4 regions of the Franconibacter daqui genome follow, and region 4 is predicted to be linked to each of the others. Evidence: predicted binding sites of a transcription regulator. Region 4 holds the regulator's gene; each other region holds the start of a gene.
The links. Region 4 encodes PurR, which represses purine synthesis genes. Its sites were predicted from a motif close to CANGCAAACGTTTGCNTG; they were not measured.
Positions count from the first base shown of each region.

Region 1: the regulator PurR is predicted to act here: its motif matches at 1,477-1,494, upstream of IEX01_RS03410 (amino acid aminotransferase).
Region 2: the regulator PurR is predicted to act here: its motif matches at 1,560-1,577, upstream of gcvT (glycine cleavage system aminomethyltransferase GcvT).
Region 3: the regulator PurR is predicted to act here: its motif matches at 1,684-1,701, upstream of purL (phosphoribosylformylglycinamidine synthase).

Region 1 covers NZ_BMKJ01000001.1:719,246-722,438, reverse strand. The annotation lists gene IEX01_RS03415 (porin) at 263-1,372, shown strand; gene IEX01_RS03410 (amino acid aminotransferase) at 1,557-2,747, shown strand; gene IEX01_RS03405 (MBL fold metallo-hydrolase) at 2,792-3,193, opposite strand, start outside.
Region 2 covers NZ_BMKJ01000002.1:401,922-405,114, forward strand. The annotation lists gene ubiH (2-octaprenyl-6-methoxyphenyl hydroxylase) at 1-31, shown strand, start outside; gene ubiI (FAD-dependent 2-octaprenylphenol hydroxylase) at 43-1,245, shown strand; gene gcvT (glycine cleavage system aminomethyltransferase GcvT) at 1,667-2,764, shown strand; gene gcvH (glycine cleavage system protein GcvH) at 2,788-3,177, shown strand.
Region 3 covers NZ_BMKJ01000005.1:31,187-34,379, reverse strand. The annotation lists gene purL (phosphoribosylformylglycinamidine synthase) at 1-1,597, opposite strand, end outside; gene mltF (membrane-bound lytic murein transglycosylase MltF) at 1,866-3,193, shown strand, end outside.
Region 4 covers NZ_BMKJ01000001.1:1,096,331-1,099,523, reverse strand. The annotation lists gene IEX01_RS05255 (MFS transporter) at 1-473, opposite strand, end outside; gene cydH (cytochrome bd-I oxidase subunit CydH) at 735-824, opposite strand; gene purR (HTH-type transcriptional repressor PurR) at 1,119-2,144, shown strand; gene punR (DNA-binding transcriptional activator PunR) at 2,161-3,072, opposite strand; gene punC (purine nucleoside transporter PunC) at 3,181-3,193, shown strand, end outside.

The sequences.
Region 1 (3,193 bases), 380 kb from region 4:
AATGAATGCACAAAAACCATTCACCTAAAGAATGAAATTTGAGGTGGTTCACAAAGTTCCCAAAAATACACAAATTCTTACACAATATTTCTTTTTGTTACTGATTTTAGATATTTGTAGCACTTTCAGGCTAGCGAAACGTGAATATGAATGGAAAGATGCCTTCAGACACAGAAAGACACCAAACTCTCATCAATAGTTCCGTACAGAATTATTGACGGCAGTGGCAGGTGTTCATAAAAACCAATGAGGGTAATAAATAATGATGAAGCGCAATATTCTGGCAGTGGTAATCCCTGCCCTGCTGGTAGCCGGTGCAGCTAACGCTGCAGAAATCTACAACAAAAACGGCAACAAACTGGATCTGTACGGCAAAGTAGTTGGTGAGCACGATTTCACAACGACAGGTGAAACAAACAATGCTGACGCCACGTATGCACAGATCGGTTTTAAAGGCGAAACTCAAATCAATGACCAACTGACCGGTTACGGCCAGTGGGAATACCGCGTAACGGCGAACAACCCGGAAACCACCAACACCACCAAACAGCGTCTGGCGTTTGCTGGTCTGAAAATGGGCGATGCTGGTTCCATCGATTACGGTCGTAACTACGGTATCGTTTACGATGTTGAAGCTATCACCGACATGGCACCGATTTGGTCCGGTATGACCACTCTGGGTGGTTCTGATAACTTCATGACTGGTCGCTCCACTGGCCTGCTGACTTACCGCAACAGCAACTTCTTCGGTCTGGCTGATGGCCTGAACTTCGGCGTACAGTACCAGGGTAAAAACGATCGCACTGATTATGCTCAGGCGAACGGCGACGGCGTAGGTTACTCTTTGGGCTACGATTTTGGCGAAGGTTTCTCTGTAATCGGTGCTTACAGCAACTCTAACCGTACCACAACTCCGGCTGGCGGTCAGAAAGCTGATGGCCGTGGCGATAATGCTGAAGCCTGGGCAGTGGGCACCAAATATGATGCCAACAACATTTACCTGGCTGCTACCTATGCAGAAACCCGCAACATGACCGATCAGGGTGATGTTCTGGGTATCGCTAATAAAACTCAGAACATCGAACTGGTTGCCCAATACCAGTTTGACTTCGGACTGCGCCCGGCAGTGTCTTACGTTCAGACCAAAGGTAAAGACCTGACAGCAGCTGGCACCTTTGGCGGTGGAGATGCTGACATGGCTAAATTTGTTCAGGTTGGCGCAACTTATTACTTCAACAAGAACTTCAACATCTACGTTGACTACCTGATCAACCTGCTCGATAAAGATGATGCTTACGTGCAGAATGGCGGTGGCCTGGGCGGCGTTGGCGCTGATGACCAGGTTGGCGTAGCGGTAACTTATCAGTTCTAATTGCCGAACAACTTATTGTTCAGTGCATAAAAACAGGGCTTCGGCCCTGTTTTTTTATGGGCGAAAGCAAAAACGTTCATCTTTTGCGATCCCGCTAACTTTTCAGGGCAAACGGTTGGCATTTTGTAAATCTCCCGTTAACCTGATAGCGAATTTCCCTTCTGACATCACAATGGAATCCGTCATGTTTGAGAATATTACCGCCGCCCCTGCCGACCCTATTCTGGGCCTGGCCGACCTGTTTCGTGCCGACGATCGTCCCAGCAAAATCAACTTAGGGATCGGCGTTTATAAAGATGAAACCGGCAAGACGCCGGTGCTGACCAGCGTTAAGAAAGCAGAGCAGTATCTGCTGGAAAACGAAACCACGAAAAACTATCTCGGCATCGACGGTATTCCTGAATTCGGCCGCTGCACCCAGGAGTTGCTGTTCGGCAAAGGCAGCGCCATTATCAATGATAAACGCGCTCGTACGGCGCAAACGCCAGGCGGCACCGGCGCGCTTCGCGTAGCAGCGGATTTTCTTGCTAAAAACACCAGCGTAAAACGCGTATGGGTAAGCAACCCGAGCTGGCCGAACCATAAAGGCGTATTTAATTCCGCCGGCCTGGAAGTGCGTGAATACGCTTACTACGATGCGCAGAACCACGCGCTGGACTTCGAAGGGCTGATCAATAGCCTGCAGGAAGCACAGGCGGGCGATGTTGTGCTGTTCCACGGCTGCTGTCATAACCCGACCGGTATCGACCCGACGCTGGATCAGTGGGAACAGCTGGCGAAGCTTTCTGTTGAGAAAGGCTGGCTGCCGCTGTTCGACTTCGCTTATCAGGGCTTTGCCCGCGGTCTGGAAGAAGATGCGGAAGGCCTGCGCGCGTTTGCAGCGCTGCACAAAGAGCTTATCGTGGCGAGCTCCTTCTCGAAAAACTTTGGCCTGTACAACGAGCGCGTAGGCGCCTGCACGCTGGTTACTGCAGATGCGGAAACCGCCGACCGCGCATTCAGCCAGATGAAATCTTGTATTCGCGCTAACTATTCCAACCCGCCAGCACACGGCGCGGCGGTAGTCGCAACTATCCTCAGCAACGACGCGCTGCGCGCTATCTGGGAGCAGGAACTGACCGACATGCGTCAGCGCATTCACCGTATGCGTCAGCTGTTCGTTAACACGCTGGCCGAGAAAGGCGCCGACCGCGATTTCAGCTTCATCACCAAACAGAACGGCATGTTCTCATTCAGCGGCCTGACCAAAGAGCAGGTGCTGCGTCTGCGCGAAGAGTTTGGCGTTTACGCTGTGGCGTCGGGTCGTGTGAACGTGGCAGGGATGACGCCGGATAACATGGCGCCGCTATGCGAAGCGATTGTCGCTGTACTGTAAGAGAGCACGCATAAAAAAGGCCGCATTACGCGGCCTTTTTTGTATTACCAGACGGGCTGTTCATCCTGCAAAAACGGATTGTGCAGACGCTCGTAGCCGAGTGTGGACACTGGGCCATGTCCAGGAATAAAGGTGACATCATCGCCCAGCGGCAACAGTTTACGCTTGATAGCGTCAATCAACTGACCGTGGTCGCCGCGCGGAAAATCGCTGCGGCCTACTCCGCCTTTGAAAATCACATCACCGGAAACCAGCAGACGCGATTTCTCGTCGAAAAAGACAATATGGCCAGGCGTGTGGCCCGGGCAATGCAGCACCTGTAACGTGATGTTGCCAACATTAACCGTATCCTTTTCGCTAAGCCAACGGTCCGGCGTCAACGGCTGGCACTCATCCAGACCGAACATTCGGCTTTGCTGCGGCAAGCCTTGCAGCCAGAACTCATC
Region 2 (3,193 bases), on a different contig from region 4:
GCAACGCACCCTTGGCTGGGTTGCGCGTTAAAGGAGAAGAATGTGCAAAGCGTAGATGTGGCGATTGTAGGCGGCGGCATGGTGGGGTTGGCGGTAGCCTGCGGACTGGAAGGCTGCGGCCTGCGCGTGGCGGTGCTGGAGCATCAGCCGCCGCAGCCCGTGGCCGCCGATGCGCCGCCTTCGCTGCGCGTCTCCGCCATCAATGCCGCCAGTGAAAAGTTACTGGAGAAGCTGGGCGTATGGCGCGATATCCTGAAAATGCGCGCCAGCGCCTATCACGGCATGGAAGTGTGGGAGAAAGACAGCTTCGGGCGCATCGCCTTTGAGGATAAGGGGTACGGTTATACGCACCTCGGTCATATCATCGAAAACAACGTCATTCATCAGGCGCTGTGGAACAAGGCGCAGCAGGGCAAAGACATTACGCTGATGGCCCCTGCCGAACTGCAGCAGGTGGCGTGGGGCGAGAACGAGGCGTTTCTGACGCTGAAAGACGGCAATATGCTCACCGCAAGGCTGGTGGTGGGCGCCGACGGCGCCAACTCCTGGCTGCGCGATAAAGCGGACATTCCGCTGACGTTCTGGGATTACGAACACTCCGCGCTGGTGGCGACCATCCGCACCGAGGAGCCGCACGGCGCAGTCGCGCGCCAGGCGTTCCATGGCGACGGCATTCTTGCTTTTCTGCCGCTTAGCGATCCGCACCTGTGCTCCATCGTCTGGTCGCTGCCGCCGCTTGAAGCGCAACGCATGCAGCAGGCCAGTGAAGACGAGTTTAACCGGGCGCTATGCGTGGCCTTTGATAACCGCCTGGGGCTGACGAAGGTGGAAGGCGATCGGCAGGTCTTCCCGCTGACTGGCCGTTACGCACGGCAGTTCGCCGCGCACCGGCTGGCGCTGGTGGGCGACGCCGCGCATACCATTCACCCGCTTGCTGGCCAGGGCGTTAACCTTGGTTTTATGGATGCGGCGGAGTTGATAGCCGAATTGCGTCGCCTGTTCGCGCAGGGCAAAGATATCGGTCAGCACCTTTATCTTCGTCGCTACGAGCGTAGCCGCAAGCACAGCGCGGCCGTCATGCTCGCCAGCATGCAGGGCTTTCGCGAACTGTTTGCCGGCAACAATCCGGCGAAAAAGCTGCTGCGTGATGTGGGTCTGAAACTCGCCGATTCGCTCCCCGGCGTTAAACCGCAACTGCTGCGCCAGGCGATGGGCCTTCACGATCTGCCGGAGTGGTTACGTTAACTGCGTCACACTTCTCTTTTCAACGGACGAAAAGAGGAGTGTTCACTCATTTGAAATATTCTAATTTCACCGCTTTTTTCGGATTAGTTTTTCTCATCACACGTTTTTTCTCTTAAGGCAATTCTTGCGCTGATTTGGTTGTTATTGCTGGGCAATAACGAAAAGCTCAGGATTAAAATCTGCTTTATCCGCTCTGCTCCGTTAGTAAATAGTTAAAAGCGCTGTGGCGCAGCTTTCCCATTTTGGTCATAAGCTAATGTGATGACTTAACTCACCTTATGGTTTACGCGCCATTTCGGTGATAACGTCAGGCGAAAGGTAACGTTTGCGTCGACGCCGGGATCGGTGTCGGCGACAGATGGCGGGCGCGGCAGTCAGAGGCCCAAAACCATCACCGACCCGGCAGAAAAACGAGGAAAAGATGGCCCAACAGACCCCTTTGTATGAGCAGCATGTTCAGTGTGGCGCACGTATGGTGGATTTTCACGGCTGGATGATGCCGCTGCACTACGGCTCGCAGATCGATGAGCACCACGCCGTGCGTAACGACGCGGGCATGTTTGATGTCTCGCACATGACCATCGTCGACCTGCGCGGCGAGCGCACCCGGGAATTTTTGCGCTACCTGCTGGCGAACGACGTCGCCAAACTCACCCAGCCTGGCAAGGCGCTTTACACCGCCATGCTTACCGCCTCCGCAGGCGTCATTGACGACCTGATTGTCTATTTCCTCGCTGAAGACTATTTCCGCCTCGTGGTCAACTCCGCCACCCGTGAAAAGGACCTTGCGTGGATTAACGAACATGCGGAGCCGTTCGCCGTTTCCGTTACGGTGCGCGACGACCTGTCGCTTATCGCGGTGCAGGGCCCGAACGCGCAGCAGAAAGCCGCCGCGCTCTTTAACGAAGCGCAGCGCAAAGCGGTCGCGGGCATGAAACCGTTTTTTGGCGTTCAGGCGGACGAGCTGTTTATCGCCACCACCGGTTACACCGGCGAAGCGGGTTATGAAATCGCCATGCCGAATGAGAACGCTGCAGGCTTCTGGGCGCAGCTGGTGGAAGCGGGCGTAAAACCCTGCGGTCTGGGCGCGCGCGACACGCTGCGTCTGGAGGCGGGCATGAATTTATATGGTCAGGAGATGGACGAGGGCGTATCGCCGCTCGCGGCCAATATGGGCTGGACCATCGCCTGGCAGCCGCAGGAGCGTGACTTCATCGGTCGCGAAGCGCTTGAAGCGCAGCGGGAGCAGGGGACCGAACAACTGGTCGGCCTCGTGATGAAAGAAAAAGGCGTATTGCGCGGCGGGCAGCCTGTTCACTTTACCGATGAGCTGGGCCGCGTGCGCGAAGGCGTCATCACCAGCGGTTCTTTCTCCCCAACGCTTGGCTACAGCATCGCGCTGGCGCGCGTGCCCGCGGGGATTGGCGATACCGCCATTGTGCAGATCCGCAACCGCGAAATGCCTGTCCACGTCACTAAACCGATTTTTGTCCGCGCCGGTAAGCCGGTCGCCCAATAAGTTTTGCTATCTGGAGAATAAGCATGAGCAATGTGCCGAATGAACTGAAGTACAGCAAAGAACACGAATGGCTGCGTAAGGAAGCGGATGGCACTTACACCGTCGGCATTACCGAACACGCGCAGGAACTGCTTGGCGACATGGTGTTTGTGGACCTGCCAGAAGTGGGCGCGACCGTGGCGGCGGGCGATGATTGCGCCGTCGCGGAGTCGGTTAAAGCGGCTTCTGACATCTACGCCCCGGTGAGCGGCGAGATCGTTGCGGTGAACGACGCGCTGAGCGACTCCCCGGAGCTGGTGAACAGCGCGCCGTACGGCGAAGGCTGGATCTTTAAGATCAAAGCCAGCGACGAAAGCGAAGTAGCGGCGCTGCTGGACGCGGCGGCTTACGACGCGCTGCTGGAAGACGAATAATTTCAGCTCGCTTCCC
Region 3 (3,193 bases), on a different contig from region 4:
CGTTTAAAATGTCGCGCAGCTCGAAACGGCCGCCGCGACCGCCGTCGCTCACCAGTTCCGGCATGGCGTTGGAAAGACCGCCCGCGCCGACATCGTGAATAAAGAGAATGGGGTTGGCGTCGCCAAGCTGCCAGCAACGGTCAATCACCTCCTGGCAACGACGCTCCATTTCCGGGTTGTCGCGCTGCACGGAGGCGAAATCGAGGTCAGCGTCCGACTGGCCGGAAGCCATCGACGACGCCGCGCCGCCGCCAAGGCCGATGTTCATCGCCGGGCCGCCGAGCACAATCAGCTTCGCGCCAGGCGGGATTTCGCCTTTTTTCACATGCTCGCCGCGGATATTGCCAATGCCGCCCGCCAGCATGATTGGTTTGTGATAGCCGCGCAGCTCTTCGCCGTTGTGGCTGGTCACTTTCTCTTCATAGGTGCGGAAGTAGCCGTTGAGCGCAGGACGGCCGAATTCGTTGTTGAACGCCGCGCCGCCAAGCGGCCCTTCGGTCATGATGTCGAGGGCGTTAACAATACGATCCGGCTTGCCGAAATCTTCTTCCCACGGCTGTTCAAAGCCCGGGATGCGCAGGTTAGACACCGAGAAGCCCACCAGCCCCGCTTTCGGCTTCGCGCCGCGCCCGGTGGCGCCTTCGTCACGGATTTCGCCGCCGGAGCCGGTCGCTGCGCCCGGCCACGGAGAGATAGCGGTCGGGTGGTTGTGGGTTTCTACCTTCATCAGGATATGCGCTTTTTCCTGATGATAGTCATAACGGCCTTTGTCGTGGTCGGCAAAGAAACGTCCCACCGCAGACCCTTCCATCACCGCCGCGTTGTCTTTATAGGCGGAGAGCACAAATTCCGGCGTCTTCTCGAAGGTGTTTTTAATCATTTTGAACAGCGACTTCGGCTGCTGCTCGCCATCGATCACCCAATCGGCGTTGAAGATTTTGTGACGGCAGTGCTCGGAGTTCGCCTGGGCGAACATATAGAGTTCGATATCGTTCGGGTTGCGCCCAAGTTTTGTGAAAGCGTCAAACAGGTAATCAATCTCATCTTCCGCCAGCGCAAGGCCCAGCCGCAGGTTGGCTTCCACCAGCGCGCCGCGCCCCTGAGCCAGCAGGTCGACGCTCTGTACCGGCGCCGGTTCGTGGTGAGAAAAGAGCGCCTGCGCCGCTTCCAGCGAGTCGAAAACGGTTTCCATCATGCGGTCGTGCAGCTCGTCGGCGACGGCCTGCCACTGGGCGGCGGTTAAGCCAGAAGCGTCAACATACCAGGCCACGCCGCGCTCCAGGCGCTTTACCTGGGCCAGCGCGCAGTTGTGCGCGATATCGGTCGCTTTGGAAGACCAGGGGGAGATGGTGCCCGGGCGCGGCGTTACCAGCATCAGGCGGCCCGTCGGGGCATGGCTGCTGAGGCTCGGGCCATATTGCAACAGCCGCTCAAGGCGGGCGCGCTCTTCGGCACCGAGCGGGGCGTCGAGGTCAGCAAAATGGACATACTCGGCGTAAATGTCGCTTACCGGAAGGTGTGCATCTTTGAAACGAGCCAGCAGTTTGTTAATACGAAATGCCGACAGAGCGGGCGAACCACGCAGAATTTCCATCATCAAGTCTCTCGTCTTCGAAGCGCCAGGGGGCACTTCAGTGGGCGCAAGGGGGAAAACGGGCGTCATTATAGAGAATCCCCGGCCCCGACGAAACCGTTTGCGTAGAAATAAAATCAGGCTTTTTTCCCATTGATTGCCCTGCCGTATCGCTCTAATTAGTTGCTATACATCGCTTTGTTACGCAAAATGCCGCTCAGTGTTCACCCCTTATAAGCGGTTTAATAACGATATTTTGCTGAGACCTGAGGCTGCGCAGAGAATTAACTAATTGAAAAAATTAAAGATTAATTATCTGCTCATCGGCATCGTTACTTTGCTGCTGGCAGTGGCGTTATGGCCATCCATTCCCTGGTTCGGTAAAACCGACAATCGCATCGCGGCGATTCAGTCGCGCGGCGTGCTGCGCGTAAGCACCGTTGTCACCCCGCTGACCTACAATCGCCAGGACGATAAAGTCTGGGGTCTGGATTATGAGCTTGCCAGCGCGTTCGCCGACTACCTGGGCGTGAAGCTTCAGGTTACCGTGCGCAAGAACATCAATCAGCTGTTCGACGACCTCGACAGCCAGCGCGCCGACATTCTGGCCGCCGGCCTGGTCTCCAACAGCCAGCGCAGCCAGAACTATCAGGCGGGCCCAACCTACTACTCCGTCTCTCAACAGCTGGTTTACCGCATGGGCAAACCTCGCCCGCGCACGCTGGCGGGCCTGACCGAAGCGCAGCTGACGCTTGCGCCCGGCCACGTGGCGGCGGACGACCTGCTCAACCTGAAAGCAAAAAAATATCCGGATTTGAGCTGGAAAGTGGATGATAAGCGCAACAGCGGCGAGCTTTTACAGCAGGTTGTACAGGGCAAGCTTGATTACACCATTGCCGATTCGGTCGCCATCAGCCTGTTCCAGCGCGTGCATCCGCAACTCGCCGTCGCGCTCGACATCACCGACGAGCAGCCGGTGACCTGGTTTAGCCAGCGCAGCAGTGATAACTCCCTTTCCGCCGCGCTGCTCGATTTCTTTAACCGCATTAACGAAGACGGCACCCTGGCGCGTCTTGAAGAGAAATACCTCGGCCACGGCGAAGGGTTTGATTATGTTGATACCCGTACTTTCCTGCGCGCTATAGACAATATCCTGCCGGAGCTGCAGCCGCTGTTTGAAAAATATTCAGGTGAGATTGACTGGCGTCTGCTGGCCGCTATTTCGTGGCAGGAGTCGCACTGGGATACCCAGGCGACCTCACCGACCGGCGTACGCGGGCTGATGATGCTAACTCGCAACACCGCCCAGAGTCTGGGGCTGACTGACCGACTGGATGCAGAGCAGAGCATCAGCGGCGGTGCGCGCTATTTGCAGGAGATGATGGCGAAAGTGCCGCAGAGCGTACCGGAAGAAGAGCGGATTTGGTTTGCGCTCACCGCCTATAACATCGGCTACGCCCATATGCTGGACGCCCGTGCACTGACGGCGAAGCAGAAAGGCAACCCCGATAGCTGGGCCGACGTGAAGCAGCGTTTGCCGCTGCTGAGCCAGAAGCCCTGGTACAGCAAAACGACCTATGGTTACGCGCGCGGTCATGAGGCTTACGCCTACGTGGAGAA
Region 4 (3,193 bases):
CAGCCGATAACTTCGCCAAGCCAGGTCGCCGCTGGCACGCCGCCGATGTTGGCGATAGTCAGTCCCATAAACATGGTTGCTACCGCGCTCGCTTGCTTATGTTTCGGCACCACGCTTGCCGCCACGACGGACCCCAGCCCAAAGAAAGCGCCATGGTTGAGGCTGGTGAGGATGCGCGACGCCAGCAGCGTGCCGTAATCCGGCGAAATGGCCGAGAGGACGTTGCCGACGGTAAAAATCGCCATCAGGAAGATAAGCGCGTTGCGGCGCGAGCGGTGCGATAGCAGCAGCGTCATCAGCGGCGCGCCAACCATCACCCCTATCGCATAGGCGCTAATCAACATGCCAGCGGCGGGTATAGACACATCAACGCCTTTCGCGATAACCGGCAGCAACCCCATTGGCGAGAACTCGGTGGTGCCGATACCAAAAGCGCCAATCGCCAGCGCCAGTAAAGGAAAATTAACTCTCATGCAAAACTCCAGACAAAACGAGAGAGCGTCAGCGGCGGTTGCGCAACTGACAAGAACGGAATGCCAATCAGCATGTCAGATATAGCTTTGGGACAGAAGTCACAAGAATCGCAAAAGATATTTGCGATTTTGTTAAGGGTGTAGCTTTTTTGTTATTTGCTAATGATTACCCGAACGGGCAATAAAAGAAAGGACAACGTGGGGATTTATAAGGAAAAATGATGAGGAGAGGGAAAGTTAACCCCTCTCCCGACAAGCGAATCAGTGCATTACCGCCGTCAGCGCCGAAGCCACAATCAGACCCAGCACAACGACGGTGGTGACCAGCGAAAATTTCAGTTCGGTACTCATTTGTTCTCCTTTTTAACCCTACAAAAAGCGGGTGCGCTTCATTTTTACATAGTCCAACGCAAAAATCCTCTTTGATTTAGTCTGATATGCGTTTTCCCTCTTCCCCTTTTGCGCAAGATCGGCCAAAATTCTCGGCTAATTTATTATGTACCGGCCATTACCCCCCTCTCCTTCCAGCCGAACTGGCTTTTCCCGGCCTGATGCAACGTTTTCGTTGCCGCAAGGGGGTAGCGTAGGCAAACGTTTAACCAGCGTTTTTTCAGGAAGTTAGGGCATGGTCTGGAGTGACAACTAATGGCAACAATTAAAGACGTCGCGAAGCGAGCAAACGTTTCCACTACAACTGTATCACATGTAATTAACAAAACCCGTTTTGTCGCGGAAGAGACGCGCAACGCGGTATGGGCGGCAATTAAAGAACTGCACTACTCGCCGAGCGCCGTGGCGCGCAGTCTTAAGGTTAACCACACCAAATCCATCGGTCTGCTTGCGACCAGCAGCGAGGCGCCCTATTTCGCAGAGATCATCGAAGCGGTGGAAAACAGCTGTTTCGCCAAGGGTTACACGCTGATTCTTGGCAACGCTCATAACAACCTGGAAAAACAGCGCGCTTACCTGTCGATGATGGCGCAAAAACGCGTCGACGGCCTGCTGGTAATGTGCTCCGAATACCCGCAGTCGCTGCTCAGCATGCTGGAAGAGTACCGTCACATTCCTATGGTGGTGATGGACTGGGGCGAGGCAAAAGCGGATTTCACCGACTCGGTAATCGATAACGCTTTCCAGGGCGGATATATCGCCGGGCGCTATTTAATCGAACGCGGTCATCGCGAAATTGGCGTTATCCCGGGGCCGCTTGAGCGCAACACCGGCGCGGGCCGCCTGGCAGGCTTTATGAAGGCGCTGAAGGAAGCGATGATCTCAATGCCGGAAAACTGGATTGTCCAGGGCGACTTCGAGCCGGAATCGGGCTACCGCGCCATGCAGCAGATGCTTTCGCAGCCGCATCGCCCCACCGCAGTCTTTTGCGGCGGCGATATCATGGCGATGGGCGCGATTTGCGCCGCCGACGAGATGGGGCTGCGCGTACCGCACGATATTTCTATTATCGGCTATGACAACGTGCGCAACGCCCGTTATTTCAGCCCGGCGCTGACCACTATTCATCAGCCGAAAGAGACTCTCGGCCAGACGGCGTTCAACATGCTGCTGGACCGTATTGTCAACAAGCGTGAAGAGTCGCAGACCATTGAAGTCCATCCGCGTCTGATTGAGCGCCGCTCCGTGGCGGACGGTCCCTTCCGCGACTATCGCCGCTAATCCTGCCGGGGGCCGGTTAATCCGGCTCCCGCAACCACTCCCGGTTCAACGTCTCACTGTCGCCTAAATAATCCAACAGCCACTGCAACGCCGGAGAGGCGTCGTTTTGCCGCCACGTCAGGCAACAGGCGGCGTCCGGGAACGGGTTTTCCAGCATCAGCGCCCGCCACTCGCCGCGTTTAAGCCACGGGCGCGCGAAATGCGACGGCACCATGCCGACGCACAAACCCGCGCTCAGGCAATCCGCCGCTGAAGGCCAGTCCGGCACAATCACCCGACGCTGGTTATCCAGCAGCCAGGTAATGCGCTTGGGCAGCGAACGCGACGTATCCTCCAGCACCAGCGAGGGCCATTCGCGCAGCTGGTCGTCACTAAGCGGCGCGTTCTGTTGCGCAAGAGGGTGCTGGCTTGCCACCACGCAATGCCAGCTCAACATGCCCATATCCCTAAATGCATAGCGGCCGCCTACCGGAATCGCCTGCGTCGCGCCAATCGCCACCTCCACACGTTCATCCGCCAGCGCGTCCCAGACGCCATTGAAAACCTCCTGAGAAATTTTCAGTTCGACATCGTTAAAATGCCGATAGAAATCCAGCACCAGCTGGCGGGTGCGTTCGGGGCGGACAATGTTATCGACAGCGATAGAAAGCTGCCCGCGCCAGCCGTTGGCTATTTGCTGGCACTGTTGACGCGTGATCATCATTTTTTTGATAACAGAACGCCCTTCTTTTAAAAACCAGGCGCCGGCGGGCGTGAGCACTACGTCACGATGGCGACGTTCAAAGAGCGGCACCGCCAGCCATTCCTCCAGTTGTCGCACCGTATAGCTGACGGCTGAGGGTACGCGGTGCAACTCCTGGGCCGCCGCGCTGAAACTTCCGCTGCGGGCAACCGCATCAACCACTTCCAGAGAATATTCGGACCACATGTTATGCCTGCAAAATTTTTGAACGCAATCGCCAAATATTAGCGTTTCACATTGCAGGCTGCACTCTTTACACTCGCGGTCTTCGTTAAAGCGTCATAAGAGGAACCTATGCAACCCTCGA